Regions from separate parts of the Roseibium sp. SCP14 genome, predicted to be linked through region 2. Evidence: predicted binding sites of a transcription regulator. Region 2 holds the regulator's gene; each other region holds the start of a gene.
The links. Region 2 encodes PhoB, which activates phosphate uptake and scavenging genes when phosphate is short. Its sites were predicted from a motif close to TGTCATNNANCTGTCAT; they were not measured.

Region 1: ABLQ08_RS24265 (DUF1045 domain-containing protein) is a predicted target of PhoB. The motif match lies at 3,783-3,799, and genes of this name have one in related genera.
Region 3: ABLQ08_RS20740 (ExeM/NucH family extracellular endonuclease) is a predicted target of PhoB. The motif match lies at 3,224-3,240, and genes of this name have one in related genera.
Region 4: ABLQ08_RS23295 (esterase-like activity of phytase family protein) is a predicted target of PhoB. The motif match lies at 1,335-1,351, and genes of this name have one in related genera.

Annotation. Positions count from the first base shown of each region.
Region 1 covers NZ_JBDZYH010000006.1:271,742-279,477, forward strand. Annotated here, with positions in the region: gene ABLQ08_RS24240 (carbon-phosphorus lyase complex subunit PhnI) at 1-893, shown strand, start outside; gene fosX (FosX/FosE/FosI family fosfomycin resistance hydrolase) at 890-1,318, shown strand; gene ABLQ08_RS24250 (alpha-D-ribose 1-methylphosphonate 5-phosphate C-P-lyase PhnJ) at 1,315-2,241, shown strand; gene phnK (phosphonate C-P lyase system protein PhnK) at 2,250-3,026, shown strand; gene phnL (phosphonate C-P lyase system protein PhnL) at 3,042-3,746, shown strand; gene ABLQ08_RS24265 (DUF1045 domain-containing protein) at 3,859-4,608, shown strand; gene ABLQ08_RS24270 (alpha-D-ribose 1-methylphosphonate 5-triphosphate diphosphatase) at 4,605-5,750, shown strand; gene phnN (phosphonate metabolism protein/1,5-bisphosphokinase (PRPP-forming) PhnN) at 5,755-6,321, shown strand; gene ABLQ08_RS24280 (group I truncated hemoglobin) at 6,538-6,906, shown strand; gene ABLQ08_RS24285 (adenylate/guanylate cyclase domain-containing protein) at 6,903-7,736, shown strand, end outside.
Region 2 covers NZ_JBDZYH010000001.1:1,053,084-1,060,819, reverse strand. Annotated here, with positions in the region: gene pstC (phosphate ABC transporter permease subunit PstC) at 1-1,062, shown strand, start outside; gene pstA (phosphate ABC transporter permease PstA) at 1,062-2,411, shown strand; gene pstB (phosphate ABC transporter ATP-binding protein PstB) at 2,423-3,220, shown strand; gene phoU (phosphate signaling complex protein PhoU) at 3,252-3,950, shown strand; gene phoB (phosphate regulon transcriptional regulator PhoB) at 4,021-4,719, shown strand; gene ABLQ08_RS04820 (threonine ammonia-lyase) at 4,794-5,792, opposite strand; gene ABLQ08_RS04815 (ornithine cyclodeaminase family protein) at 5,937-6,905, shown strand; gene ABLQ08_RS04810 (amino acid ABC transporter ATP-binding protein) at 6,962-7,726, shown strand.
Region 3 covers NZ_JBDZYH010000005.1:126,543-134,278, reverse strand. Annotated here, with positions in the region: gene ABLQ08_RS20755 (tetratricopeptide repeat protein) at 1-723, opposite strand, end outside; gene ABLQ08_RS20750 (YeeE/YedE family protein) at 985-2,136, shown strand; gene ABLQ08_RS20745 (DUF302 domain-containing protein) at 2,231-2,710, shown strand; gene ABLQ08_RS20740 (ExeM/NucH family extracellular endonuclease) at 3,308-7,736, shown strand, end outside.
Region 4 covers NZ_JBDZYH010000006.1:87,058-94,793, reverse strand. Annotated here, with positions in the region: gene ABLQ08_RS23300 (multidrug effflux MFS transporter) at 1-1,201, opposite strand, end outside; gene ABLQ08_RS23295 (esterase-like activity of phytase family protein) at 1,427-3,646, shown strand; gene ABLQ08_RS23290 (methyl-accepting chemotaxis protein) at 3,849-5,744, shown strand; gene ABLQ08_RS23285 (cytochrome b/b6 domain-containing protein) at 5,820-6,323, opposite strand; gene ABLQ08_RS23280 (antibiotic biosynthesis monooxygenase family protein) at 6,326-6,724, opposite strand; gene ABLQ08_RS23275 (MarR family winged helix-turn-helix transcriptional regulator) at 6,798-7,238, shown strand; gene ABLQ08_RS23270 (DMT family transporter) at 7,292-7,736, shown strand, end outside.

The DNA of each region.
Region 1 (7,736 bases), on a different contig from region 2:
TGATGCGCGCCTATCGCACAACCCTGCCAAGGTTCGGCTACAGCCAGCCGGTCGACACCGCGAAAATGTTGGTGGAACGGCGTATTTCAGCCACTTACAAGGACTTGCCCGGCGGACAGGTCCTCGGGCCGACTTTTGACTACAGCCACCGCCTTCTGGACTTCGCTCTGGCAGCTGAAGAAGACGCATGTGACGTTGCCGTTGAGACCGCTCCCGCAATGGACGAGACGATGCCTCGCGTGACGGATCTTCTCGGAGACGAGGGGCTGATGGAACCGGATCCGATTTCCGATGAAGGTGCTCCGGTGGGTGACCTCACCCGCGAACCGCTGGCATTCCCGGCAGATCGTGACCTCCGCCTGCAGAACCTTGCAAGAGGAGACGAAGGTTTTCTGCTGGCACTCGCCTATTCCACCCAGCGTGGCTATGGCCGCACGCACCCCTTTGCCGGGGAAATCAGATACGGCGAGGTTGAAGTCGAGTTCTTTGCGGAGGAGCTGGGCTTTGCCGTAACCCTAGGCACCATCAAAGTGACCGAGTGCCAGATGGTCAATCAGTTCCAGGGGTCAGCCAAGGCCGCTCCGACGTTCACGCGTGGATATGGATTGGTCTTTGGCCAGGTTGAACGCAAGGCCATGTCCATGGCCATGGTCGACCGGTCCTTGCGGTGGCAGGAGCTTGGCGAGGAACAGACCGCGCCCGCTCAGGACGTTGAATTCGTCCTTTCGCACTCAGACAACATTCAGGCGACCGGTTTTGTCGAGCACCTGAAGCTTCCGCACTATGTCGACTTCCAGGCGGAACTCGATCTTGTTCGCCGCATGCGCGACGAATGGTTCGAGAAGCGTCGGCAGGAAGAAAACGGCGAGACCGCTCAGGAGGCTGCGGAATGAGCCGTGGCCTCAGCCATATCACTTTCATCGTCAGCGACCTTGAAGCGATGACACGCATCCTGATCGATGTGTTGAAGGGCCGGCAAGTCTACGAAAGCGGCGAAGACACCTTTTCGCTGTCTCCGGAGAAGTTCTTTCTGGTTGGCGACGTATGGGTTGCAATCATGCAGGGCGATGCTCTTGCCGAGCGCAGCTACAATCACGTTGCTTTCAAGATAGAGGAAAGCGAATTCGAAAACCGGCTTGAGACCATCAGAAGCCTCGGTCTCGAGTTCAAACCGCCTCGCCCGCGCGTCGAGGGTGAAGGCCGGTCGATCTATTTCTACGACAACGACAACCATCTGTTCGAGTTGCATACCGGGACACTGGAAATGCGGCTTGAGAATTATCGTCAAATTCTGCTGGAGCGGAGGACCGCACCATGAACGACACGGCTCAGATCTACGATCAGGGCGAATACAATTTCGCTTACCTGGATGAACAGACAAAACGCATGATCCGCCGGGCGATCCTGAAAGGCATTGCCATTCCCGGCTATCAGGTTCCCTTTGCTTCCCGCGAAATGCCAATGCCATATGGCTGGGGAACGGGTGGCGTGCAGGTAACGGCTTCGATCCTTGGTCGGGATGATTGTCTGAAGATGATCGACCAGGGATCGGATGACACCACGAATGCGGTCTCATTACGCGGTTTCTTTGAAAAGACCGCCGGCGTCAGGACAACTTACGAGACTTCGGAAGCGACCGTCATCCAGACCCGCCACCGGATCCCGGAAAAGACGCTCACGGAAGACCAGATCCTGGTCTACCAGGTTCCGATCCCCGAACCGCTACGCTTTCTGGAACCGCGCGAGACCGAAACCCGCAAGATGCACGCCCTGGAAGATTACGGGCTGATGCACGTGAAACTCTATGAGGATATCGCCAAGAACGGTCACATCGCCACCACCTACGCCTATCCGGTCAAGGTCAACGATCGCTACGTGATGGACCCATCGCCGACGCCCAAATTCGACAACCCCAAGATGGACGAAATGGCCGCTCTGCAGCTGTTCGGTGCCGGTCGGGAAAAGCGTATCTATGCGATCCCGCCTTTCACGAAAGTCAAGAGCCTCGATTTCGAGGATTACCCGTTCGAAATTCAAAAATTCGACAAGCCCTGCGGACTCTGCGGTGCGGAAAATGTGTATCTCGACGAAGTCATCCTCGATGACCAGGGAGTCCGCATGTTTGTCTGTTCCGACAGCGATTTCTGTGAAGAACGACGTTCCGACGGCCACCTCGGCCCGATGGCTGCAGACCCTGCCGCAGCCCAGATCGGTAGTAACGTGAAGGAGACGGCCCAATGAACGCGTTGATGCCTGAAGAACCGCTCCTGCAGGTTCACAATGTCACCCGCTACTACGGCGACAGGATCGGCTGCTCGAATGTTTCCTTCGACCTGTGGCCAGGCGAAGTACTGGCAATCGTTGGCGAGAGCGGCTCGGGGAAGACAACTCTTCTCAATTGCCTTTCCACACGTCTCGCCCCGACGGCCGGCGCCATCGAATACCGCATGCGTGACGGCTCCATGCGCAATCTCTACCAGCTCACCGAAGCAGAGCGCCGGTTGCTGATGCGCACCGACTGGGGATTTGTTCATCAGAACGCCGCCGACGGATTGCGCATGAACGTGTCGGCCGGTGCCAATGTCGGCGAACGGTTGATGGCGGTTGGCGAGCGTCACTACGGCAATATCCGTTCGACGGCCGATGACTGGTTGGGCCGGGTGGAGATCGAAAGCGACCGGATCGACGACGATCCACGCTCATTTTCCGGCGGCATGCGTCAGCGCCTTCAGATTGCCCGCAATCTCGTGACACGTCCGCGGCTGGTCTTCATGGACGAGCCGACCGGCGGCCTCGACGTTTCCGTTCAGGCCCGTTTGCTCGACTTGCTGCGCCGATTGGTGGCTGACCTCGGACTGTCCGTGGTGATTGTCACCCATGACCTGGCGGTCGCCCGTCTTCTGTCACACCGGATCATGGTCATGCGCCAGGGCAACGTTATCGAGAGCGGCCTGACCGACCAGGTTCTTGACGATCCACGCGAGCCATACACGCAGTTGCTCGTATCCTCGATCCTTCAAGTCTAAGCGGAGTGCACACGAATGCCTGTCCGTCTTTACCTCAACAATGTCGGCAAGTCCTTCACCATGCATCTGCAGGGCGGCACCGTCATACCGGTCGTCGAGAAGGTCGAGTTCTCGGTCAAGGAAGGCGAATGTGTCGTCCTGGGCGGCCCGTCCGGAGCCGGCAAGAGCTCGATCCTGAAAATGATCTACGGCAACTATCGCTGCGACGAGGGTCAGATCCTCGTGACCATCGGCGATGAAATCGTCAATGTCGCCGGTGCCGAGCCGCGCCAGGTTTTGAAACTGCGCGAAAACACCATTGGCTATGTCAGTCAGTTTCTGCGGACGATCCCCCGGGTCTCCGCCGAAGACGTCGTCGCAGAACCCCTGATTGCACAGGGCGCCAGCGAAGCCGAAGGGCGGGACACTGCCCGCGCTCTTCTCGCCCGGCTCAATGTACCGGAGCGACTGTGGACGCTTCCTCCGGCAACTTTTTCAGGCGGAGAACAGCAACGCGTCAACATCGCCCGTGGTTTCATCGCCCATTATCCGATCCTGCTGCTGGACGAACCGACGGCCTCACTTGATGCCGCCAACCGGGCGGTGGTTGTCAGGCTGGTGGAAGAGAAGAAGGCGCAGGGCGTTGCCATGGTTGGCATCCTGCACGATCAGGATGTGCGCGAAGAGATTGCCGACCGGATCATCGACGTCACAGGCTTTGCCGCGGAGGTTGCGGCCTAGCTTCTTGACAAGAAACACTTGCAGGTGACGGAAAACTGTCACAGAACAGTCACTCCCCACCTGTAAGGCCATCACCTCGGCCACCCCTTGATCGAAGTCGTGATTCTGAACCATGCGCTACGCCATCTATTTTGCCGCTTCAGCTGAAGACCGCCTGATGCAGTTGGGCAATGCCTGGCTGGGCCGGGATCCGTTTGCTGCCGAGGACCTGCTGCAGCCGACGCTCGAAGGACTGGAAGCTGAACGCTTTCATGCGCTCACCGTCAATCCTCGCAGATACGGCTTCCACGGCACGCTGAAGGCACCTTTTCATCTGCATCACGACAAGACCGAAGCGGGGCTTGTGGCAGCCTGCAAGGAATTCGCCGGCCTTGTCTCCCCCTTTGAAATCCAGGGGCTGTCGGTCAATCGCCTCGGAAAGTTTCTGGCCCTGACACCTGACCAGAGCGAGCCGGAGCTGTCGGCTTTCGCGGCAACATGCGTTCGCCAATTCGAGGCGTTTCGGGCACCGCTTTCCAAAGCCGACTTGCAGCGGCGTCGGCAAAGCAACCTGACACCCCGGCAGGACTCTTATCTGGTTGACTGGGGGTACCCTTACGTCTTTGACGAGTTCCACTTTCATATGACCTTGTCGAACAAGCTGGACGATGACCGGGAAGCGGAATTGATCGCGGCAGAGGCAAGGTCACATTTCGGCTCCGTGACCGGGCGTCCAAGAACCTGCGGCAGCTTTGCGCTCTATCTTGAGACGGAACGCGGAACCCCCTTTGAAGTCCATTCTGTGTTTGAACTGACCGGCGACATTGGCCCGGTCGAAGCCGAGTCACGATCCGGTGGCGTGACGCCCAAGGAGACAGCATGAGCACGCATCCCAAAACCTTCAAAAACGCCAAACTGATTGTGGCCGATGAAGTGATCGACGGGTCCCTGACCGTCGATGGTGAGGGTCGTATCGAAAACATCGCCTCTCCCACTGAAACCGACGGGCACGATTGCGAAGGCGATTTCTTGCTTCCCGGGCTGGTGGAACTGCACACCGACCACCTGGAAACCCATTACGCCCCGCGCCCCAAAGTGCGCTGGAATACGGTTTCGGCCGTTCAGGCCCACGACGCCCAGATTGCCTGCGCAGGCATCACCACAGTGTTCGACGCGCTCCGGGTCGGCATGGATGAAGATGCCGATCTGACCTACCAGGATATGAGATCGCTGGCCGATGCCATTGAAACCGGTCAGCGGGAACACAGATTGCGCGCAGATCATTTCATTCATCTGCGCTGTGAAGTATCTGCGCCTGATGTCATGAACGCGTTCAAGGTGTTTGAGGAAGATGACAGCATCCGGCTGATATCCCTGATGGACCATACGCCCGGGCAGCGCCAGTTTGTCTCTCTCGACGCCTACAAGGTGTATTTCAAGGGCAAAAAAGGCTTTTCGGATGCCGAGATGGACGCGTTTATCAAACGCCGTCAGGAAAAGGCAAGTGCGCTTGCACCAGAGCATCGCAGGCAGCTTTCCGATCAGGCCGGCAAACGCGGCATTGCCATTGCAAGCCATGATGACGCCACCAGCGAGCATGTCGAGGAAGCCGTCGCCCTGAATACGAGGATCGCGGAATTTCCGACCACGGTGCAGGCGGCAAGAGCCTCCCATGAAGCCGGCATGGCCGTGCTGATGGGCGCGCCGAACGTCGTTCGCGGCGGTTCTCATTCAGGCAATGTGTCGGCACGTGAACTGGCCGAAGCGGGATATCTTGATGTTCTGTCCTCGGACTACATCCCTGCATCGCTCCTGCAGGCCTCGTTCCAGCTGGCTGAAGAAATCGAAGCTATTTCACTTCCCAAAGCGGTCGCGATGGTGACGTCCAATCCTGCGACGGCAATCGGGCTCGATGATCGCGGTTCCCTGCTTCCGGGGCTTCGTGCTGACCTTATCCAGGTAAAGCTGGTCGGCAACGTGCCGATCGTTCGCGGTGTCTGGCGCGAAGGCAAGAGGGTTGCCTGACACCATGAAAGGTCCTTCGGCCAAGCTGGGTCCGGGACGAATGGTGCTTGTCGTCGGTCCGAGCGGTGCGGGCAAGGATACGCTCATGGCCGCATTGAAGGACCGGCTCAAGAGCCATTCCAATGTCCATTTTGCCCGGCGCGCGATTACACGTGCGGCCGATGCAGATGCCGAAGATCACGACACGCTGACCCGGACCGAATTCGATCATCTCGTAAAGTCTGGAGAAACGGCGCTTTCATGGGAGGCGCACGGGCTCGGCTACGTCATTCCCAAATCCTATGACGGGGTCGTCCGCTCCGGCGACACGGTCATTGCGAACGGATCGCGCAAGGTGCTCGGGCAATCCGCCGCCAAGTATCAAACATCAATCGTGCTGCTGATAACGGCTCCGATCGATGTGCTGGCAGAACGGCTCTCCGCGCGTGGGCGCGAAAGCATGGAAGACATTCGCAAGAGGTTGCAGCGCGCAGACCTGGAGCCTGACAATGTTCCCAATCTGATCCGGATCGAAAACACCGGCACAATAGATGAAGGTGTCGCAGCGATGGTCCAAGCCCTGGAACTCTAGGCTCCGGAACATCGTTACCTCGCCGGGTGTGAAGTTAACTCAACACTACACCCGAACATCACGTGCAAATTTACCGGAAACAACTTTCAATATTTACTACTTAAGTAGAAATTACAAGTAAATCCAACAAATAACCAAACAACTTTGAATAAGCAGCGCAGTCGCTTAAGCTATATCTACTGCACGACATCTGACTACAAACAGAGTCTTACGGATATGGCAGAGGCGCTTTTCGACAAATATGGTGGCTTCAAGTTTGTCAGCCGACTTGTGTTGTCCTTTTACGACAAGGTTCTCGACTCTGATCAGGTCGGTGACTATTTCGATGATGTCGACATGCCACGACTTATCGACCATCAGACCAAATTCGTTTCTTCGCTCCTTGGCGGCCCGGTTTCCTACACGGATGAACGCCTTAAGAGAGCACATGCGTCCCTGAACCTGACTTCGGCTGACTTCGATGAAGTTCAACGCCTGTTGCGGGACACCCTCGCCGAACATGGCATCGAGTCTCAGGACATCGATATCGTTATGACGGAAATCGAAGCCCGGCGCGGCTCGATCCTGGCGGATGGCGCGTCATGAGCATTGCTGCCATCAACGAGCAGCTCCTGCGCGCAATCGGCGTGGGTATTGCCGTTGTACGGCGCAAGGATCTCAGGTTCCTCTTCACCAACGAACCTTTCGCCGAATGGTTCGGCAAGCCCGCACCCAGATCGTGCCTGCCCGATATCCTGCAGGACATCGACATGGACGACATAAAGTCCGAGATGGAAAGGAGTGGCCGGTACACCGGTGAGCTGCAGGTGAAGCGGAAAAGGCGAACGCTCATCATCGCCCTGTCCATCTCGTGCGCGAGCGCGGAGGCGCAGGACTTCTACGTGGTCGAATGCCAGAACATCACCCGGATCCGCGAGCTGGAATCGATGATCGACAGCTATTCGGCTATGGTGGAGCGCAACACACGGGAACTGGAACGCGAAAAGGAGCGTGTGGAGCGCCTGCTCCTGAACCTCATGCCTCGCTCGGTATACGAAGAGTTCAAGACGTTCGGCGTTGTCACGCCTCAGCTTTACGAAAGCGTCTCGGTCGTAATGCTGGACTTCGTGGACTTCACCAGGTTCGCCGCCGAACACGACCCGACAGTCACATTGGGTGAATTGAACGACATATTCACCGCCTTCGACCGGATCGCCGAACAGTTCGGTTGCGAACGGATCAAGACCATTGGCGATGCCTATCTTGCCGTTGCAGGCATGCCGGAACCTTCCCCGGACCATACACGTGCGGTTGCCAATTGCGCCGTGCGTTTCATCCGGTATCTCGACCGGCGGAATCAGAGCCACCAATACAAGTGGCAGGCCCGCATCGGTCTTGGCACCGGTTCTGCCGTCGGCTCCGTCGTCGGAATCCAG
Region 2 (7,736 bases):
GTAACCTCGGAGATCACCCAGCCGGTCTTGCGGGCGGCACAACGGTACCGGGTTCTGGCTGCGACCGGCAATCTCTACATGACAATTGCGGTCATCGTCATGGCGATAGCGGGAGCGCTCTGGGGTCTGAGAGAAACCCGGGTGGATTTCCGGGCGCGCAATACGGTTGAAAAGGGCATCAGGGCCATTCTGATCGGTGCAGCCTCCATCGCGATCCTGACCACCATCGGCATCGTGCTGTCCTTGGTGTTCAACACGGTGGAATTCTTCCGCCTTTACCCGGCAGCTGACTTCTTCTTCGGTCTCACCTGGTCACCGAGCTTCTCCGGACGCGGAGGCGATTCGGAACTGGGTATCATTCCGTTGCTTTGGGGAACGTTTTACATCTCGTTCGTGGCGCTTGCAGTCGCTGTCCCGATCGGCCTTTTCGCAGCGATCTACCTGTCAGAATACGCCAGCCCGCGTGTGCGCGCCATCGCCAAGCCGCTGCTTGAAGTTTTGGCCGGTATTCCGACCATCGTTTACGGTCTCTTCGCATTGTTGACGGTTGGCCCCTTGCTGCTGTCGGTCTTTGGCGACAATGGCCTTGGCATCATGAAGGCAGGAACAGCAGTCATGACAGCTGGTCTGGTCATGGGTGTCATGCTCATCCCATTCGTCAGCTCGTTGTCGGACGACATCATCAACGCGGTTCCGCAGGCGATGCGTGATGGATCCTACGGCCTCGGTGCCACCAAGTCCGAAACCGTCAAGCAGGTTATCCTGCCAGCCGCTCTGCCGGGGATCGTCGGTGCCATTTTGCTGGCAGCTTCGCGCGCCATCGGCGAAACCATGATTGTGGTCCTCGGCGCAGGCGCCGCGGCCCGGTTAAGTCTCAATCCTTTTGAGGCCATGACCACCGTGACGGCCAAGATCGTCAGCCAGCTAACCGGAGATGCCGATTTCGCGTCGCCTGTTGCGCTGGTGGCGTTCGCGCTCGGCATGACGCTCTTCGTGGTAACTCTTGGCCTCAATATCGTTGCGCTCTACATCGTGCGCAAATACCGGGAGCAGTATGACTGATGACCGATACGACACTTACTCCCGAAGCAGCTGCCGAGACAGCCAAGGCAGCGGCAAAATCCAGATCCCTGTATCACATTGACGATCTGACCCGTAAGCGGAACGCAGCCGAAAAGCGGTTCAAGGCATACGGCATCGCCGCGATTGCAATCGGATTGTTCTTTCTGGTCGTTTTGGCGACATCGATCATCTCACAGGGCATTCCGGCCTTCACGAGAACAGTGGTCGAAGTCGAGTTCACGCTCACGCAGGAACAGTTCGATGCAGCTGAAAAAGAACTGTTCAAGACGAAAGCCTACGAAAAGTTCTTCATCGATGCGCTGCATGGCCAGATGACCGAAAGCGGCGTTTCCGCACCGTTCGACGCAGCTGCGATCCAGCGCATCGTCGGCAAGACCGGAGGCACCATTCGCGAACACTTCCGGGCCAATCCGGACAGCCTTGGCAAGGAGACCGGGTTCGAACTGGCGGCCGCGTCGCGAGTTGATGGATACATGAATGGCCGGGTGACCCGCGACACGCTAACCGACAGCCGCTTCCTGCAGAAGTCGGATCTGGACATCGTTGACGCCCTGGTGGAGGCCAAAGTCATCAAGACGGTGTTCAACTGGAACTTCATTACCGGTGCCGACTCCGGCGTGGACAATCCTGGTGGTGCGGGCATCGGTGCATCCGTCGTCGGGTCGTTCTTCATGATGCTGGTGGTCCTGTTCCTGTCCCTGCCGATCGGTGTGGCTGCTTCGATCTATCTTGAGGAATTTGCGCCTCAGAACAGGTTCACCGACCTGATCGAGGTGAATATCTCAAACCTTGCGGCCGTACCGTCCATCGTGTTCGGCATTCTGGGTCTGGCCGTCTTCATTCAGTTCATGCATCTGCCACAGTCGGCTCCGCTTGTTGGCGGTCTGGTGCTGACGCTGATGACGCTGCCGACGATCATCATTTCAACGCGAGCCTCACTGAAAGCTGTACCACCGAGCATCCGTGATGCTGCGCTGGGGATCGGTGCCTCGAAGATGCAGGCAACCTTCCACCATGTGCTCCCGCTGGCGATGCCGGGTATCTTGACGGGTACCATCATAGGACTTGCCCAGGCGCTCGGTGAAACGGCTCCGCTGCTTCTGATCGGGATGGTCGGCTTTGTCGCGCGCGGATATCCGGACGGTTTCATTGCAGGGTTCACCGAACCGAACTCCGCAATGCCGGCGCAGATCTATACCTGGGCGGCACGCGCGGACTACGCATTTTATGAAAAGGCATGGGGTGGAATTATCGTCCTTCTCGTGTTCCTCCTCACAATGAACATTCTCGCGATCATCCTGCGCCGCAGGTTTGAGCGCCGCTGGTAAGGAATGATCCGATGAACGAGATGTCGAACATTGAACAGTCGGTAGAAATGACCGAAAGCAAGATTTCCGCGAAGAACGTGCAGGTTTATTACGGTGACACGCACGCCATCAAAGACGTGGACATTGAAATTCAGCCGCGGTCTGTCACCGCATTCATCGGACCGTCCGGTTGCGGCAAGTCGACCTTCCTGCGGACCTTGAACCGCATGAACGACACGATTGATATCTGCCGCGTCGAGGGCTCGATCAGGATCGATGGCGAGGACATCTACGATCCCAAGGTCGATCCTGTGCAATTGCGCGCCAAGGTGGGCATGGTGTTCCAGAAGCCGAACCCGTTCCCCAAGTCGATTTATGACAACATCGCCTACGGTCCGCGCATTCACGGGCTGGCCCGCAACAAGGCGCATCTGGACGAGATTGTTTCCTCAAGCCTGCAGAAAGCCGGTCTTTGGGAGGAAGTGAAGAACCGCCTGGATGAGCCGGGTACCGGCATGTCCGGCGGTCAGCAGCAGCGGCTGTGCATCGCCAGAGCCATTGCGGTCAGCCCTGAGGTGATCCTGATGGACGAGCCCTGTTCGGCTCTTGATCCGATTGCGACGGCAAAGGTGGAAGAGCTGATTGACGAGCTGCGGGAGAACTATACGATCGTGATCGTGACGCACTCTATGCAGCAGGCTGCCCGCGTATCACAGCGCACGGCATTTTTCCATCTCGGCATTCTGGTTGAAGAAGGTCCGACCGAAGACATCTTCACAAATCCGAAAGACAAACGAACGCAGGATTATATCACTGGCCGTTTCGGCTAAGTGACTGCCCGAATTCTGAAAGGGACACAGGATGTCTGAACACACAGTCTCGGCCTACGACGACGAGTTGACCGCAATGGCCGGCAAGGTCGCCGAAATGGGTGGCCTGGCTGAAAAGGCATTTGCCGATGCCGTTTCCGCGTTGGTATCGCAGGACATCGAACTGGCGCGGGTGACCGTCCAGCAGGACCAGCGCCTGGACGCCTTGCACCAGGACATTGAAGCAAAGCTGATCGAAATGATTGTCCGCCGTCAGCCGATGGGGCAGGACCTGCGCGAAATCACCGCTGCGACACGGATTGCCAACGATCTCGAGCGCGTCGGTGACCTTGCCAAGAACGTCGCCAAGCGGACGATCGCCATCGACAGCAATCTTCAGTCCAAGAAACTGGCTATCGGCGTGGAGCACATGACCGAACTGGCCCTGGCGCAGCTGAAGCAGGTGCTGGATGCCTATACCCGCAAGGATGCGGAAGCCGCGAAGCGCGTTCAGGAAGCCGATGCCGAAATTGATGCGATCTACACGTCGCTCTTCCGCGAACTGCTGACCTACATGATGGAAGACCCTCGCGTCATCACTCAGTGTGTCCATCTTCTCTTTTGCGCAAAGAACATCGAGCGTATCGGTGATCACGCGACCAATATTGCTGAAAACGTCTTCTACATGGTGACAGGTGATCGTTTGCCGGAAGACCGCGCGAAACAGGACGAGACGACCGACGCCGTCTGATAGCTTGAACCCGGTTGGAATTTGGTGACCGGCACGGCAGCGGCTGCTGCCGAAACTGGAGCGAGAACGTATGCCGAAGGTGCTTATCGTTGAGGACGAAGAACCACTCAGCCTTCTTCTGAGATACAATCTGGAAGCGGAAGGGTACTCGGTCGAGTCTTGCGTTCGCGGAGATGAGGCTGAAATCCGGTTGCGGGAAAGCCAGCCCGACCTCCTTCTTCTGGACTGGATGTTGCCTGGTTTGTCCGGCATTGAACTGTGCCGCCGGCTGCGTGCCCGGGAAGATACGGAGCGGCTGCCGGTCATCATGCTGACCGCCCGTGGAGAAGAAGCAGAGCGCATTCGCGGTCTTTCAACAGGAGCCGATGACTACGTCGTCAAGCCGTTTTCAGTCCCGGAACTGATGGCGCGTGTCCGTGCGATCCTTCGCCGGGCAAGCCCGGAAGTTGTTTCCACAATGCTGCGATCCGGCGATATCGAGCTTGACCGGGAAACCCATCGCGTCCGCCGGAGTGCCAAGGAAATACATCTGGGGCCGACCGAGTTCCGCCTTCTGGAATTCCTGATGACGTCTCCGGGACGGGTGTTTTCCAGAGAGCAGCTTCTTGATGGCGTATGGGGCCACGATGTCTATGTCGATGAACGTACCGTCGACGTGCATGTCGGCCGGCTCCGCAAGGCGCTCAACAAGGGCAAAGCCAAGGATCCGATCCGCACGGTGCGGGGCGCCGGCTACGCATTCAACGATCAGTTTTCAATCGCAAGCTGATTACAGCTGAGAACATCGGGAGGGTGGAGTAGCCACCTGCCCGAACTGGTTGTCCGGCGACATGACCGCTCCGGTCAGCTTATCCAGAACGTTTCTGTTTGCTGCACATCCTTGAGCCCGAACGCCGACAACGCTCGATCAAGAGAGATGTTGTTCCCGGTGAGAAGAGTTGCGGCTTTTTTCCCTTCAAGCTGCGAGCCATACCGCCTCATGGCGGCAACCCCCGATGCTGCACCGCCTTCCACCAGACATTTTTCCCTTGTGAGAACGAACTTCATCGCTTCGAGAATGTCGCTCTCCGGCACTTGAACAAAGTCGTCCACCAGTTCCCTGCACATTTCGAAGGTGTATTGATTGTCTGCCGGGATCGGGCCGGGAAGGGCATCGGCGATAGAGGGTTTTTCGTCGACTTCAACGATGTGCCCCGCCTTGATGCTTTCGATCATGGCGGCTCCGTGCTCAAGCGAAACGCCTATGATCGTAATATCGGGCTTGAGGCTCTTCAGTGCCTTGGCAGTCCCGGCCATGAGCCCTCCGCCGCTCAACTGAACGAAGACGATATCAAGATCCGGTCGGTCGGCCAGCAGCTCAAGTCCGATCGTACCTTGACCGGCGATGACATGAGGATCGTCGAAGGGCGACACAAAGAGCAGGCCGTCGCGTTCCGCGATACGCCGCGCTTCCGCGTCCGCGTCGTCCTGTGTCTGTCCATGAACGATCACGTCCGCGTCGAAGTCGTGCAGGCCACTGATTTTTTCAGGTGGAATGATCTCGGTAACACAGACGACGGCACGAATGTTCAATTGCCTCGCCATATAGGCGACGGCACGGCCGTGATTGCCGCTCGATACGGTGATGACACCGCGTGATTTCTGAGATTCATCAAGAGACAGGAGCTTGTTGGCCGCACCGCGCAACTTGAAGGCGCCGGTGTCATGCATCGTTTCCATCTTCAGCCAAATCGACGCGTTCAGCTCCGTCGACAGGGCATGAGATTTGCGCAGGGGAGTGGGCCGCACATGGCCCGCTATCCGTTGTTGCGCAGCATGAATCTCGTCCAGCTCAACCATCATTTTTCTGTCTCTCGGCTGCCTCGAAATGAGCGTTTCAGAATGAGTGTTGACAAAATATTCTAAATTAGACAATTTGTCCATAACGCTGAAGCGACCCGGCAAAATGGGTCTCGAATTGGGTGACGTTCTGACAGAGAGATGCAGATGCGGCTGGTGAATAAGCAGGAAATATTGGCGCAGATCGACGAGCGCGCTGTACTTGCGGAGATTGAAGAAGGCTTCAGGTCTTTCGCTCGGGACGAGGCTCAGGTCGCGCCGGTTACCCATCTGGCGTTTCCAAAGGCAAATGGCGAGTGCCACATCAAATGCGCACACGTGGGTGAAGACGATGTTTTTACCGTCAAGCTGGCCACCGGATTCTACGACAATCCGGAACAGGGACTGTCTTCCAGCAACGGTTTCATGGCCGTCATTTCCGCGCGAACCGGAACTCCCTTGGCAATCCTGCAGGATGAAGGTGCATTGACCGATTTGCGCACGGCACTTGCGGGCGTCATTGCAGGCCGCATGGGCGCGCGGCAAGGTGCCAAGGCGCTCGGTGTGATCGGGACCGGCATCCAGGCCCGCCTGCAAGCACAGCTCTATTGCAAACTTCTCGGCTTCACCCGGGTTGCTGTCTGGGGGCGCTCCGAAGAAAAGGCAGCAACGCTGGTTCAGGAGCTTGCTGCGGAGCTTGATGGTATTGCGGTCACGATGGCAGAAAGTGTGGAAGCGCTGTGCGCCGATGCGGATGTCATCGTCACGGCAACTGCGTCGCGCGAAGCAATCGTCAAGTCCGAGTTTGTTCGGCCCGGCATTCACATCGTGGCGGTTGGCGCAGACTCTCCCGGGAAGCAGGAACTCGACACAGCGCTCTTTGCAAGAGCGTCGCATGTGATCGTCGATTCCCTCGCTCAATGTATAGAACACGGTGAGACCGCCAACGCGATTGCATCCGGTGACATTTCGTCCGATCGGCTGATCACGCTCGGGCAGGTTCTGCTTGAGAACAAGCTGGCTCGTGCGGACGAGGCCATCACGATTGCCGATCTCACAGGTGTGGCCGTTCAGGATGCGGCCATCGCCAAGTCTGTCTGGTCCGGATTGAAGTCGGTCGAAGCGGACGCTCGCTGAGATAATTCGCTTCAGGTCAAATGCCTGCCTTTCAACACGGTTCAGTTAGGTATCACATGTCAGCTGCAACACCTCGCTTGTCGGTTCAGAACCTGAGCAAATCGTTTGGGTCGCTGCGCGTTCTCCATGACGTCTCGCTGACAGCCGAGCAGGGGCAGGTGATCACGATCATCGGATCTTCGGGATCGGGAAAAAGCACGTTCCTGCGCTGCCTCAATCTGCTGGAAGTCCCGGACGGAGGCGAGATCAAGCTGGATGGTAAGCCAGTCGCCTTTGCCTGCAACGCACATGGGCTGAAAGTAACGCGGGAGGTCCGCGCGCTCCGAACTTCTTTGCCAATGGTGTTCCAGAGTTTCAATCTGTGGCGGCATATCAGCGTTCGCGACAACGTGGCAATCGCTCCGGTCCACGTGCTTGGAAAATCGCGAGCCGAAGCCAACGAGCGGGCAGAAGAACTGTTGGCCCGCGTCGGTCTCGCCGAGCGAATGAACTTCTATCCTCATCAGTTGTCCGGCGGTCAGCAGCAGCGCGCAGCGATTGCTCGAGCTTTGGCGATGGAGCCGCAGGCTCTTCTCTTTGACGAACCGACCTCGGCTCTTGATCCGGAGCTGGTCGGAGAAGTGCTGAAGGTCATCGAAGAATTGGCTGCCGCGGGCAACACGATGCTCATGGTGACACACGAAATGGGATTTGCCCGCAATGTATCTGACCGGGTGATCTTTCTCGACAAAGGGCGGGTGGCTGAAAGCGGAACGCCGGAAGAGGTATTTGGCGCCCCAAAAACGGAACGGGCCGCTCAGTTTTTGGCGTCGGTAATGTGAGTATGAGGAG
Region 3 (7,736 bases), on a different contig from region 2:
GTGCCACCAGACGTGATAGCCGAAATTGTTGCAGTGAGCCCAACCGCCAGGGTGGTTTTCCAGCCAGCCGGCACCTTCTTCCGACCGGCCTGTCATGTCGTGCACATGGGCAACCGCATGAAGTCCCCAGGCATCGTCCCGGGCAAACTCCAGTCCCTTTCGACCGGAAGCTTCGGCCAACCTGTAGTCTCCGGTCTCTTCAAGCGCAAAGGCGCGGCAGCCGAGCAGATATCCGTAGGCGGGATGGCTTTCATTGTAGGAGGACAGGATCCGCTCGATGGACTGGCGCATGCCGGTAGCATCACCGAGAACGAATCTGATTGCATGCACCAGCTTCATGATCAGGGCGTCTTCCGGTGCCTTGACCAGCATGGCATCAAGAATGTCCGCTGACCGTGTCGGAAACCCCTGGAGCCAGGCGCCGAGGGCGTCGAGGACTGCCGTTTCGCGGTCGGTGATCGGCGTGTGCTGTGCTGAAGTTCTGGCGATCGAAAGGCATTCGCTTGCGGTCGCATAAAGTTCCTTGCGCCCGAGCAGCAGGCAGAAGAGACCGCGGGCACCATGACCGAGAGCGAAATCCGGCGCGAGGCTCAGGCAGGTTTCCAGATGTTCCGGTGTTGTTTTGCCATGGGCCAGAAAGGCCTGCACGGTCGCGTTCCATGCCGCAAGGGCGTCCCGGTCGGTAAGTGTAAGATCATATCCGAATTGATCACTAAGACGCATGTCAGGCCTTCATAGTTTCAGTGCCGGGCTTCCGAAATCCGATCTCAAATATGATCGCGGAAGACGTCTGGCCGAATGTAAAGTCACTGCCTAACTTCCGCAGGCTTTACATGAACTGCAAAACACAAAAAGGTGTTGGCAATGTGTAGGCCGGAAAATGATACTTTCGTTGTGAAATTATGGCTTCTAGTGCGAGGGTGTGCCTGAAGAAACTGGCAGTTCGATCACACAGGTCCGGCTGCTCCCGAAGAAGGTCAATTCATGGCTCTGACAGTCCAAAAATCTCAAACTACCGTGGTCGGCGTCGGCATTGCCCTTCTTCTGTTGATTGCATTGGGAGCTTATGGGGAAGCGGGCCCGCGCCAGGCCGTTGCAACGCTGATTGGCGGGATTGCTGGATTGTCGCTCTATCATGCGAGCTTCGGTTTTACGGCGGCGTGGCGGCGGGTCGTCACCGAAAGGCGTGGCGGAGGCCTCAGGGCACAGTTTGTACTGATCCTTCTGACAAGTGCGGTCTCCTTTCCCTTGATTGCCTGGGGAAACCAACTGGGGTGGCCAACCGGTGGTTTCGTGTTCCCGTTCGGCATTGCTGCGGCCCTTGGCGCCTTCATGTTTGGCGTCGGCATGCAGCTCGGAGGCGGCTGTGGGTCCGGGACCCTGTTCACCGCCGGCGGCGGCTCGACACGCATGATGATCACCCTCGCGGCCTTCGTTCTGGGCTCCGTCGCTGCAACGGCCCATCTGCATTTGTGGGGGCGGCTGCCCAAACTGCCACCGGTCTCCCTGATCCGGGAATTCGGGCCGCATGGCGCATTTCTGCTGACCGCACTGGTTTTGGGAGGTCTGACACTGGCAACGCTTCGCATCGAGCGGCAGGCACACGGGGAAATCGCTGCTCCACGCCCCACCCAGTCCTTTCTGGCAGGCCCCTGGTCTCCGATGCTCGGCGCGATCATGCTGGCTTTGGTGGGGATCGCAACCTTTATTGTCGTCGGCAGACCCTGGGGCATTACGTCCGCCTTTGCGCTTTGGGGCGGCAAGTTGTTTCACGCGATCGGCATTCCAGTCGATACCTGGCCCTATTGGACCTGGCAGCGAAGCGCTCTGGAAAACTCGGTTCTTCGCGACACGACGTCTGTGATGGATTTCGGTGTCATCATCGGTGCTATGGTTGCTGCGGCGCTGGCAGGACGTTTTGCACCTGTCTGGCAGCTGAGCCGCCGCGACGTGTTGACCGCGATAGCGGGCGGGTTGCTGATGGGCTATGGCGCAAGGCTTGCTTACGGATGCAACATCGGCGCCTATCTGGGCGGGTTGGTGTCAGGATCTCTTCATGGTTGGCTCTGGCTGGCATTCGGTTTTCTCGGCAGTCTCGCCGGTACGCGCCTCCGCTTGCGTTTCGGCATGGAGTAAGGGGCTGCCTGGCACACCGGATTGTGAAACATCCGTGAGCCTGGGCCCGATAAATTGCCTGCTACCTGATTTCCAGGTTCCGGGAGATATTTCTATGCGCATTTTTACCTGTTTGGTCCTTCTGTTTTCGCTGGCTGGGACCTCAGCTTTTGCAGACAGCATTTCTGAAAGAGAGGGATGGCGGGTCATTCCGACCTCCAAAAGCTACAGCGACCTAGTTGAAGATCTCAAAGCTGCTGTGAAGGCCGAGAAAATGCTGCTGGTAACTCAGGCCAGCGCGTCCGCCGGTGCCAAGGGGCGGGGAATTACAATACCAGGCAATCGGATTATCGGTGTTTACCGGAACGACTACGCGCTGAGGATGCTGGACGCTTCGGTTGCTGCCGGTATCGAGGCACCCATACGTTTCTATGTCACCGGGAACAGCGATGGTTCGGCAACGCTTTCCTGGAAAACGCCGAGCTTCGTCTTTGCGCCCTACATGGACGAGGGCGGTGAAGCGCTGTCAGAACTTGCTTCAGAGCTTGATCTCGTTTTTCTGACAATCGCCGAACAAGCTGTGTCCTCCCGGTAACACACTCTCACATGTTCGTTGTGTGGAGGCCTCTGAGGCTGTTTGGGTCTTGTGAAGGCGCTTTTTCAGCGCCACATTAATAACGTCGTCAACAACAGAAAGGAGGTATGCCCATGTCTAGTGAGTATCGGAACGTGGCCCAATTGTCTGGGTGGAATGGAACGGTGCCGGAGCAGCCTCTTGCGTCGATCGGTTTCATCGGGATCTGATCCGGACAATTAGTCACGTCGATCTCATGGGAGGGCCGCTTTTGCGGCCCTCTTTCGTTTTTCAAACCGGTATTTTTGAAAAAAAATTCAGCCAGTGGAAAAAATTTGATTGCAATAATTTGTTCAGATTATCTAAAGTAGTTGAGATTTAAGTAAAATTACGAATGAGAAAAAGCGTTTTCTTAACAAAAGGTTACGAAGTTGTGCCGAGGTTGCTTGCGAGTGCAACAATTGAGAAATTCTACATATTAGCTGTCTAAGTGTTTATTTTTACGGCTAATTTTTTCTTGCCCATTCGGTCAAATGTCAGAAAACTGACACGCCTCTGACACGAGGCATGGACTACCAACCGCCTCAGTGTCGCACTGGAGGATGGGGTAAAGTTCCGATGACTTGGCATTTCCGTTTCGGGTTCGTTTTTGGCAATCACCGCGCGAATTTTCTTCAAGGTTCGAACTGGTCGGACTTCATTTTCGGCTTCGGCGGTGCCGATGAAATTCACGGTCGAGGCGGCAATGACTGGATATTTGCCGGACGCGGCAATGATCGGGTCGACGCAGGCACCGGTGACGACACGGTCTTTGCAGGGCGAGGCGATGACTGGATCCGTGGAGGCGACGGCAACGATGTCATCGACGGTGGACGGGGTTTCGACACTGCCGCCTTTGACGGCTCGATCTTTGATTACGACGTCAATCTGCGCAAAAGCTGGTTTTCGACGACTGCAATCGTCACCCGCTTTGGAGACGACGGAGATGCCGTCGAGGTCGACTACCTCAAGAAGGTCGAAGCACTCCACTTCGAGGATGAGGACTACACTCTCTACATCGACAGGCGGAACAATCAGGTCCTGGCTCTCGACGACACCGCAGCAACGGATGAAGACACATCGCTGACGCTGTCTGCCGAGGATCTTCTGGCCAATGACACCGATTTTGACGGTGATACTCTGACCATCACCGGCGTTGACGTTTTGAGCGAGCTCGGTGCCGTGATCTCGTTTGTGGATGGCCAGGTCATTTACAACCCGGTCGGCAAATTCGACTCTCTGCAGGAAGGGGAAACCCTTACCGACACATTCTCCTACACCGTTGACGACGGTAATGGAGGCGCAACGACCGCAACCGTTTCAGTTACCATCACCGGCAGGAACGACGCTCCGGATCTGCAGGTCGCATCAAGCGTCGAATACGCTGAAAACGATACGCAGGTCGTTGCAGTTGCCAGCGCAAGCGACGTCGACAGCGACAGTGTGACTTTCTCCCTGCAGGGTGACGATGCGGCGCTTTTCACGATTGAAGAAACAACAGGCGAAATTCGCTTCAAGGCGTCACCGGACTTCGAGGCGCCGGCTGACACCGGTCAGGACAATGCCTATCAGTTGATCGTGGTGGCAACCGACTCCGAAGGGGCGGAAAGTCAGCAGGCTTTGACTGTCGATGTGACCGATGTGCTTGAAATCCCGGTCGTGGACGGTCGTATCAACGAGTTCCACTACGACAATAGCGGCGGAGATGTTGGCGAGTTCGTCGAAATCCGCACCGCTGCGGGTGACGACGTTTCATATCTGGAAATCATTCTGTTTAACGGCAGCAATGGCGCCGAGTACAGACGAGTTGACGTCTCCACGCTGGAGAAAACCAGCGACGGCACGCATGATTTCTACGTCTGGGAACTGCCGAGTAATGGAATTCAGAATGGTGCGCCGGATGGTATTGCGCTGGTCAATGGCGGTACGGTTCTGGAATTCCTGAGCTACGAAGGAACGATGGAAGTAACCATCGGCGACGAGACTGTCACTTCAACCGATATCGGCGTTTCTGAAAGCAGCAGCACAGAAATCGGGTTTTCCCTTCAGCGCAATGAAGACGGTTCCTGGAACGAAGCCGCGGCGGAAACCAGGGGGGCGGCCAACGAGGAACCCGTTGTGGAGCTGGGCGCAAGGATCAACGAAATCCACTACGACAATGCCGGTTCGGACATCGGCGAATTTGTGGAGATCCGCGTCAATGCAGGAGCCGATGTTTCCGGATTGGAAGTGCAGCTGATCAATGGGAACGGAGGAGCTGCCTATAATTCCTCTGACGTCGCTTCCCTGACCAAGACGACCGACGGCACCTATGACTACTACGTCTGGGACTCGCCGTCCGGCGGTATCCAGAATGGTGCCCCGGACGGCATTGCTCTGGTGAATGACGGCGACGTGCTCGAGTTTCTCTCGTATGAGGGAACGATCACGACGCAGATCGAAGGAGTGGAAGTCACTTCAACGGATATCGGGGTCTCTGAAGGCAGCGGAACCGAAGTCGGGTTTTCCCTGCAACGCGATACGGGTGACATCTGGAACGAGGCAGCGGCCGAAACAAAGGGCGCCGAAAACAGTGCCCCGACCGTGCCACTCACCGAAGCCCGCATCAATGAGCTGCACTACGACAATGAAAGCTCCGATACCGGTGAGTTTGTCGAGATCCGCGTCAATGCAAATGCGGATGTCACGGGTGTTCAGGTTCAGCTGATCAACGGCAATGGCGGTTCGGCTTATAACAGTGCCGACCTTTCGACCTTGAGCAAAACCTCGGACGGCACCTACGACTATTACGTCTGGGAGCTGCCGGCCGATGGCATCCAGAACGGGTCGCCGGACGGCGTTGCCCTGCTCAATGGTGACCAGGTCGTCGAATTCATCAGCTACGAAGGCAGCTTCGACGCCGAGTTTGCTGAAGGTACGGTCACATCCACCGACATCGGCGTTTCGGAAAGCAACTCGACGCAGGTCGGATTCTCGCTGCAGCGTAAGGACGATGGAACCTGGAACAGCGCCGCGGCGGAAACAAAAGGCGCGGCAAATGAAGACGGCGGCACAGGGCCGGAACCGACTGCACGCTTTATCTCTGAAATCCAGGGAACGGGCTCGGCGAGTTTGCTGGTCGGCGACTATGTCCTGGTTTCGGCGGTCGTCACCTACACCACCGGTAACGGCTTCTTCCTGCAGGAAGAGGATGCTGATGCGGATGCGGATGCCCTGTCGTCTGAAGGCATTTTCGTCTTCACCGGCAGTGCGCCGACGGTTGTTGCAGGTGACATCGTGGACGTTGCCGGAACCGTGGACGAATTCTTCGGTTTCACACAACTCGGCAATGTTACGGACGTTACCAAGACGGGATCCACCACCACGCTGCCGACAGCGGCCAACATCCAGCTGTCCCAGGTTGCGACCAACTTCGAGCAATATGAGGGCATGCGGATTTCGGTCACCAGCGGCATTGCCGGCGAAGAACTGACCGTCATCGAGAATTTCAATCTCGACAGGTTCGGCGACATCACCATCAGTGCCGGAACGCAAACGCAGGCAACCCAGCTTTATGATGCGCAAACCCAGCAGGATGAAATATCCGCGCATATCGAGGCCAATCAGAACAACCGTCTCGGCATCACCGATGGTTCGTCGGCAAGCAACCCGGACAGCTACGGCTATATCGCCAACACGACGGGCGGCGACAATGGCGATGGCATTCTCAGCCGTGGAGATGTCATTGGCGAAGACGGTCCGACACTTCGTCTGGGTGCAGAGCTCAATGCTCCTGTCGAAGGAGTTCTGACCTACGATTTCGGAGAGTACAAGATTCTGGTCGATGGCACATTGTCCGTGGACGAAAGCACCAATTCAGGTGCACGCGAAGACGCACCTGCCGATGTCGGCGGAGACCTGCAGGTCGCCAGCTTCAACGTCCTGAACTACTTCACGACATTCTCCGGCGGGACCGGGCCGAATGGCGACCTGAGCCCTCGCGGTGCGAGCAATCAGGAACAGTTCGACCGTCAGACCGAGAAGATCGTCGATGCCATGATCAAGACCGAAGCAGAAGTCTTCGCGCTTCAGGAAATCGAGAACAACGGTTTCGGTGACGCTTCTGCAATCGCCACGCTGGTAGATGCGTTGAATGCCGAAGCACAGGCCCAGGGAACAGGTGCGGTCTATGCCTACGTCAATCCTCTGGGTGCCGACGGTTTTCTTGGTTCCGACGCCATCATGACCGGCATGGTCTACGACACGACCAAGCTGACCTTGGTACACGCGGATACACTGGTCTTTGAAGAAGCATCGGCTGCAGATACTTATGCGATCGCCGAGTACCTGAACGGCTTTGTGTCTTCTGGTGACCAGGTTGGCGATTTCCAGCGCAACCGTCCGGCGACAGTGGCAACATTCCAGGACGAGAACGGCGAAGTATTCACCGTTGCCTCCAATCACTTCAAATCCAAGGGTGACAGCAACCTGCAGGATCTCGCGGATGCCGTTCAGTCCGCCTTGGATGCAGGCAACATTCCGGCAGACGACATTGCCGACGTGGAAGCGGCCCTGACCGCATTGCGCGCTGATCCGAACTTCGACCAGGGCAACGGACAGGGGTTTTGGAACCAGGTTCGTACGGATGCATCAACCGAGCTGACAGCCTGGCTGGAAAGCACCTATGCTGCAGACCTCGGTGATCTTGGGTTCACGGATACAGACTATCTGCTGATGGGCGATTTCAACGCCTATGCCGAAGAAGATCCGGTCCAGTCGGTTCGCGATGGCGCTGGCTATACGGACCTGATCGACCAGTTCATCGGTCAGGAGGATGCCTACAGCTTTGTCTTTGACGGTCAACAGGGCACGCTCGACCAGGCGCTTGCGTCAGATAGCATGACCGATCAGGTAACCGGCCTCACCGAGTGGCATATCAATGCGGATGAGCCGGACCTGTTCAATTACCGCGACGGCGACTTCTACTCCGATGATCCTTTTGCAGCTTCTGACCATGATCCGGTGATCG
Region 4 (7,736 bases), on a different contig from region 2:
CCCGGGCTGTTGCATTGCCTTGCGGCTCGGGCCGCAAGGTCAGGAGGGCGATCACGAATGCCGTCAGAGCACAGGTGGCCACCGCTCCGACGAGGGGGAGCGGCGTGCGGTCGAAGAACGGGCTGCAGATGAGGATCATCAGTCCGCCGGCAACCATCTGAAGCGTGCCACCCAAAGAAGATGCCATGCCGGCGTGTTCGCCGTGCTCCTCCAGCGCCATGACCATAGTCGGCGCAATGACCAATCCCAGACAGGTGTTGCCGACAAAGAACAACGCCATGAGTACCGGAAGATCATCGAAGCCGAGCCACACCATCGTGAACAGCAGCGAGGTTGCCGCGGCAAAGCCGAAAACGGCCCAGAAGGCGACCCGTCCCATGCCGTATTTCTGACCGAGCCCGGCCGCAAACTGGGAGGCGGCGAAGAAACCGACTGCGTTTGCCGCGAAGACCAGGCTGAAACCGGTCGGTGTCAGCTCATACGTTGTCATGTAGACCATGGGTGCCGACGCGATGAACACGAAGAAGCTTGCCAGCGAGAAGCCGCCAATGAGCGTCAGGCCCATGAACTTGCCGTCCCGGAGCAGGAAAATCGCGCTTCGAATGAGAGCGGTGGCATCGATCCGGCTGCGCATGTCGCGTGGCAGCGTTTCCGGCAGCTGCAAGGCGGTCAGGATCATGGCAAGCAGGGCGATCAGGCCGAGAGCGCCAAAAATCAAGCGCCAGCTGCCAAACGAAATGATGAAACTGCCGGTAAGCGGAGCGAGCAGCGGTGAAATGCTGATGACCAGCATCACCAGCGCCATCAGCCGCGTGGCGGCTGTTCCGGTGTGCAGGTCACGAACGACGGCGCGCACGATCACCATTGGCGCGGCCGCGCCAAGCGCCTGAACGAAGCGGCCCCACGTCAGTGCAGTTACGTCGTCGGCCATCGCACAGATGGCGGAACCGGCAATGAACACGGCCAGACCCACGAAAATCGGAGGCTTGCGGCCTACCGAATCGGCAATCGGACCATAGATCAGCTGCGCAAGGCCAAACGCAATGAAATAGACCGTAAAGGTCAGGTGAGCGCCTGCATCATCAGTCTGCAAGTCACGCACGATCTGCGGTGTTGCAGGCAGATAAAGGTCAATCGCAAACGGACCCACAACAGCAAGAAGCCCCAGCACAATGGCGGAGCGGACAAAACCGATCTGCATAAGATTATCCGATTTTTTCGCGTAATACGCGAGGAAGGTGTGGAGACACCAGAAGTTAGAGATATCTAGGGTGTTGTCCAGTCTTTTTTAAGGCAATGCAACCGGGTCTGCGTGAATATTTTATGCGGGAAAGTGTCATGGAACCTTCACGCAACTGTCACCGCTATTGCAATGAGCGTCTCTAGCTTGCCGCCACCACAACCCGAAAACATGGGAGCTAGTGCAATGGCAGATCTTCGCGGACGTTTCCTCAAAGGCGTCAGTCTCGCTGTTCTGTTCGGTCTTGGTGCTGTTTCGGCAGCACAGGCTGATTACTTCGAACGCATCAACACATACCCGGTGTATAAAACGCTGCCGAAAGGCGCCGACAAGGCGACGGAAACCGTTGCAGAGATCATTTATGCGTCCAAGGATGGCCGCACGCTGGCATTCACCGACAGCCCGGGAGATGCGATCGTTTTCGTCAATGCCGCAAACCCGCTCAATCTGCAGCCGCTCGGACGCACAAACCACGGCGGTGAACCCACTTCCGTTGCTGTTGGCGATAAGTCTGCCTATGCTGGGGTCAACACCAGCGAAGACTATGTCAACGCTTCAGGTCATCTCGCGGTGATCGCGCTCGACAGTCTGGGAATCACCGCAAAATGTGACGCCAAGGGCCAGCCGGACAGCGTTGCGATTTCTCCGGACGGCAAATTTGTTGCCATTGCGATCGAAAACGAGCGCGACGAAGACCTGAATGACGGTGTCATTCCGCAGATGCCGGCCGGGCACCTTGCTATTTTCGATCTGGATGAAAACGGTGCGCCGACCAATTGCGATGCGGTGCGCATTGTCGACCTGACCGGTCTGGCGGAAGTTGCTCCGAACGACCCTGAGCCGGAATTCGTCTCCATCAATTCCAGGAACCAGGCTGTGGTGACCCTTCAGGAGAACAACCATATCGCGGTCGTTGATCTTGCGTCCGGCGAAGTCACCGCGAATTTCTCTGCCGGTGCGGCAACTGCGGAAAATGTTCCGGTCAAGAAAGTTCGCATGAGCGATGCATCCGGCAGTGCGGAAAATGTCGTGCGCGAGCCCGATGCCGTTGCCTGGATCGATGACGAGCGTTTCGTAACTGCAAACGAAGGCGACTATGAAGGTGGTTCCCGCGGTTTCACCATCTGGAATGCCAAGGGCGAAGTGCTTTTCGACAGCGGTAACCAGATGGAACATCTTGGTATGGCGTATGGCCACTACCCGGCCAAGCGCGCCCACAAGAAGGGCACCGAGCCGGAAGGTGTCGCAGTGGGTTCCTTCGGTGGTGAGACGTTGATCTTCGTGAACTCCGAGCGTGGCAACTTCGTTGCGGTCTACAAGGATACCGGCGCTGACCCTGAATTCGTTCAGCTGCTGCCGACCCATGTCGGTCCGGAAGGCCTTCTGGCCATCCCGAGCCGTGATCTTTTCGTCGTCGCCAACGAAGTTGACGATGCCGAAGAAGGTGTCCGTTCTCACATCGGGCTCTATAAATTCGGCGCCAAGGCTCCGGCCTATCCTTCGGTGGTTTCGGTCACCGATCCGGAAAAAGGTGCGCCGATCGGCTGGGGTGCCCTTTCTGCGCTGGCTGCCGATCCGAAAGATCCGAACAAGCTCTATGCCGTCAATGACAGTTTCTACAAGACCGGCCGGATCTACACTCTGGACATCTCTGCAACGCCGGCCAGGATCGTATCTTATGTCGATGTCACCGGTTCAGGTCAGGAACTGCTCGACCTGGAAGGCATCTCCGTCTCCAGGGAAGGTGGCTTCTGGCTGGCGTCGGAAGGGCATCCGGACAAGGACCGTCAACATCTGCTTTTGAAAGTCGATGACAAAGGCGCTGTTCAGGAAGAAATCACTCTGCCGCAGAGCCTGATCGATCAGTCAAAGCGGTTCTCTTTCGAAGGTGTGGCCGAGTTCGAGATGAACGGTCAGTCTTTGGTCGCCGTCGCGGTTCAGCGCGAGTGGCAAGACGATCCGAAGGGGCACACCAAGATCGCGATCTACAATCCGGCAGACAAGACCTGGGGTTTTGTCCATTACCCGCTTGATGCACCAAAGAGTGCAGCCGGTGGCTGGGTCGGCCTGTCTGAAATCGTCTCCCTGGGCGACGGCAAATTCGCTGTTCTGGAACGCGACAACAAGGGCGGTGAAGACGCAGCGATCAAGCAGATCACAGTTGTGTCTCTGGAGGGCGTGACACCGGCAGCTCACGGTGACAACCTGCCGGTTCTGAAGAAGCGCTTTGCCATGGATGTTCTGCCGGTAATGGCTGAAGGCAAGGGCTGGATACTCGACAAGCCGGAAGGTCTCACCATCACCGCCGATGGCCGGTTGATCCTTCTGACAGACAATGACGGTGTCGATGATGCTCCGGGCGAAACCCAGCTGATAGATCTCGGACCGGCAACGCGCCTGAACTAAACGCGACTTCAAGTCTCCCAAGACTTGACCGAAGGTCCGGCGGCTTCAGGCTGCCGGGCCTTCTTTCGTATTGGGAAGATGATCACTGCGAAAGGTCAAGAAAATTGGCTTTATCCGGCCATTTAGGCGCGTTTCGAATTTATTGGTAATTTGAACGTAGTTTTCTTGCCAATCAGTTCCAAGGTGATTCGCGAGACTCTCCATGACAATCCGAAAACGACTGTTTGTCCTTGTCATCGTTCTGACAGTGCCGATCGTGCTTTGTGCCGGTTGGATTATCCTGTCAGCCTACAAGGACCTTGCGCGGGACACGGCAAAACTGGAAAGCCTGCCGTCCCTGGCTACAGTTTGGAATGCTGGCATCATGCGGCAGGACGCCGTTCTTCCTAACTCTGTTTTTGCCCAATATCCGGGATGCGCACCTGAAAAGGCGGCTGGATCGCCGTCCAAGGCGCTTTCCCAGGCACACCGGGTGACCACCTGTATCGGCAGTGAGGCGGGGCTTGCGGCAAACACCGCTCAAACCACCAATCTGCTTGCGGAGCTGGTGTCGGGACAATTGTCGGACCTGATCGTTCGTACCAATGCGGTCATTCGCAACAGCGAAAACGTGGCCAAGAAAACCGAACTCAGTCATTTCGATTCCATGTCGGTCCTTGTTGGCGCCGGACAATTCAAGGTTCTTGCGGACCAGATCAGCTCCATTTCCAAGACTGGGCCGGGCGCGGTTGAAGAAGGTCAGGAAACCGCTTTCAGCAAAGCGGCGCAGACCTACCGGCAGGCAAATGGCAGCCTTCAGGGCGCGCTGTCCAAGATCGCATCGAAAGTGGGCCAGGGGGCGGACGGGACAACTCTCGATCTTCAACCGGTGCGCGATCGCTATGCCGCTTTCCTGAACGCGATAGACGGTCTGCACAAGGTCGCCCAGACAGAGCTGGAGGCCCGGTTGCAGTCGATGGTCTTCGACCTTCGTGTGCGCATGTGGGGCGTTGCGGTTGCGCTTGGAGCGGTCTTCCTGATTGCTTTCGGGACGTCCTGGTATTTTGGCAGATCCATCCTCTACTGCATCGAGTCCCTGAACCGCGGTATCAGAAAGCTGGCGGATTCGGACGGAGTCGAAGGTGACCTGCCGTTTTCCTACGGCCATACCGAGATTTCCGATATTGCCCGTGCGGTTGGATATTACCGCGATCGGACCGTGGAACTCACGAAGGAGCGTCAACGGCAAGAGGGGCAGGCGGCCGCTGACCGCCAACAGAAGATCGATGATCTGATTTCCGCGTTCAAGGGGCGCATGGGCGAGTTGCTGACCGATGTGGATGATGCCCTCGGTGACATGCAAAACACATCCGGTGCCCTGAAGGACGTGGCGCAGAATGCGGATCAAAAAGCCCGTGATACAGCGGCCGCGTCTTCCGGCGCTTCCGGAAACGTTGACGCGGTGGCAAGCGCGGCGGAAGTGCTGGCGAATGATATTGCCGCGATCAGCCAACGTGCTCATGACGCGACGGACATGGCTCAGGCCGCGAATCGGAATGCCACCGCTGCAAATGCCGAAATCGAAAGCCTTTCGGAGATATCCAACGCGATTGGCGATATCGTTTCCATCATCAATGCAATTGCCGATCAGACCAACCTTCTTGCCCTGAACGCGACAATTGAAGCGGCCCGGGCAGGGGAGGCCGGAAAGGGATTTGAGGTCGTTGCCGGTGAAGTGAAGACATTGGCCGGTCAAACCGCCTCGGCGACGGACCAGATTACCGAGCAGGTATCGCTTGTTCAGGAGCGCACAGTGCGGGTTGTCGATGCGATCCAGAAGATCATCTCCGACATTGGCGAAGTGACGGATCACACAACACAGATTGCTGCGGATCTGGAAACAAGGCGGCAGTCGACGGACGACATCAAGGGCAATGTCCTGCAGGCGGCCGAGCAGACAAGATCCGTTGTGGAAGACATGGCCGGGGTCGAGGCGATCGCGGAACAGTCAAGCCATGCCGCAGCCGATATGGGAAGCCGGACGGGTGATGTCGTCCGACGCACCGAGGAGTTACGCGAAGAGGTTCGTGATTTCCTGGAAGAGGTTGCGGCTGCCTAAGACGTACATGTCCTGCAAGTGTTCCGAAGACCCGGTCGCGATCTGCTTCCGGGTCTTTGTATTCGGGGGTATCCATCAGAGCTGGTCGGTCCCATAACCGGCTTTACGGGAGGAGTGCCACAGCGCGGCGGCAATGTGCAGCCCTGTCAAGAGGAGCAGCAGCAAGGCCGCCGCGTGATGAAGATTGCGAGGGGGAACGTCGGAAAATGCGGTCAGGCCCGTCAGGGTGCCGTCTGTGATTGCGTCCAGGGAATCGGACAACAAAATCATGCCAAGTCCGCTGGCCAGGAGGATCAATGGCAGCAGACGCAAAAGACCGTGGACGAGCTTGCTGGCCAGAAATTGAAGCCTTGAAGTGACAGGAAAGACCGGCTGCGGTGCTCCCTTGGTAAACCAGATCATTACTCTGACCAGCGAAAGCAGGCCCGCGGAAAGCCCGAAGGTCAAATGAATCTGAAGAACGGGTAGAGCGAAAACTGGTGAGCGGGTCGCTGCATATCCCGAACCGAGGACGGCAAGGATGCATGCTGCAATAATCCAGTGCAGTGTTCGGGTTACGCCAGATCCTGAAATGCGCATGTCTAGTCCCCCTTGTCCGTTCGCACGACTTTGTAAAGCGCCGCGTGGAAGACCGTTTTCCGCTCACTCGCGCCTAGTCCGCTTTCGTGCATCTTGCGAATGGCGGACTGAAACGCTTCAGGGCTTTTCCAAAGAGCGATGTTCACCAGTTGGAATTTCGCGTCGGGGGACAGGGATTGGTGCAGGCGTGTGGATATGTAGCCGGGCTGTGTCTGAAGAAAATCCCGGGCTTTTTCCCAAAACAGGATGGTTTCTTCGACCTGGTCGGCTGGCACTTCAAATGCATTGATGAGCGTGACCAGTTCAGCCTTTTCGGGTTCAGTCGCGATGGCGGGCGGTGCGGCGAGGCCCAGGAACGCTGCTGTGGCGGTCAGGCTAAGGGTTCTGCGGGTCAGTATCATTTTCATCATTCTCCTTTTTATATAGCGTGCTATGTTTATTTATATAGTGTGCTATATATCGTATATGCAAGGGATGACCTTTGAAAAAGATTCGTCCGCCGGATATCTCGCCAATCATATGGCTCGCCTGTTCGCTGCGGGATTGCACCGGCGCATCAAACCTCTGGGGCTGGCGCCGGGGCAGTTTCCGGCGCTTCTGGCGCTTTGGGCGAAAGACGGGCGTACTCAAAAGGAGCTGGTGCAGTTGCTGGATATCGAGCAGGCAACGCTTGCCAATACGCTCGCGAGAATGGAAAGAGACGGTCTGATTGCCCGTAAACCGTCAGAAGAAGATGGCCGCGTGCAGCTTATCTATCTCACGGAGCGTGCAAAAGCGCTGCAGGGAGAGGCGACGCAGGCCGCAATTTCGCAGAACAAGGTTGCTCTAGCGGGTTTTTCAGAAGAAGAGGCAGTCCAGTTCCTGGACTTCATGCGGCGTGCTATCTCAGCCATGCAGCTTGAGGATCAGGCATGAATTTTTATCAGACCTTTTGAAGATTGGGTATTCGTTTGGAGAAGCAGGGCCCGGTGGTACAGAATCGAAGACTTGGTTTAGCCTGCGCAATTGGCGTTCTGTTCATCTGGTCGGGTTTCATAGTGTTTTCCCGTGCCGGGGTCAAAACCAACCTCACTGCCATGGACATGACCGGTCTCAGATTTCTGGTTGCCGGTGGAATTACGCTTCCCTTTGTTTGGAAGTGGTGGCCACGCCATCTTCCCTGGAAGGCGGTTCTTCTCATGTCTCTGTGTGGTCCCGGCATCATCTATTCCCTGCTGATGTATTGGGGATTGAACGAGACATCGGCTGCCTATGCCGGGGTGTTTGCAAATGGATCTCTACCGGTCTTCACGGTTCTGCTGGTCGCCGTTTTTTCCGCAAGTTTGCCCAGCAGTTCTCAAGCCACCGGCCTGATGGTGATTGTCGCCGGGGCCACTCTCGTCGGCAGTGCAGGGTTCATTGGCAGCCAGAAGA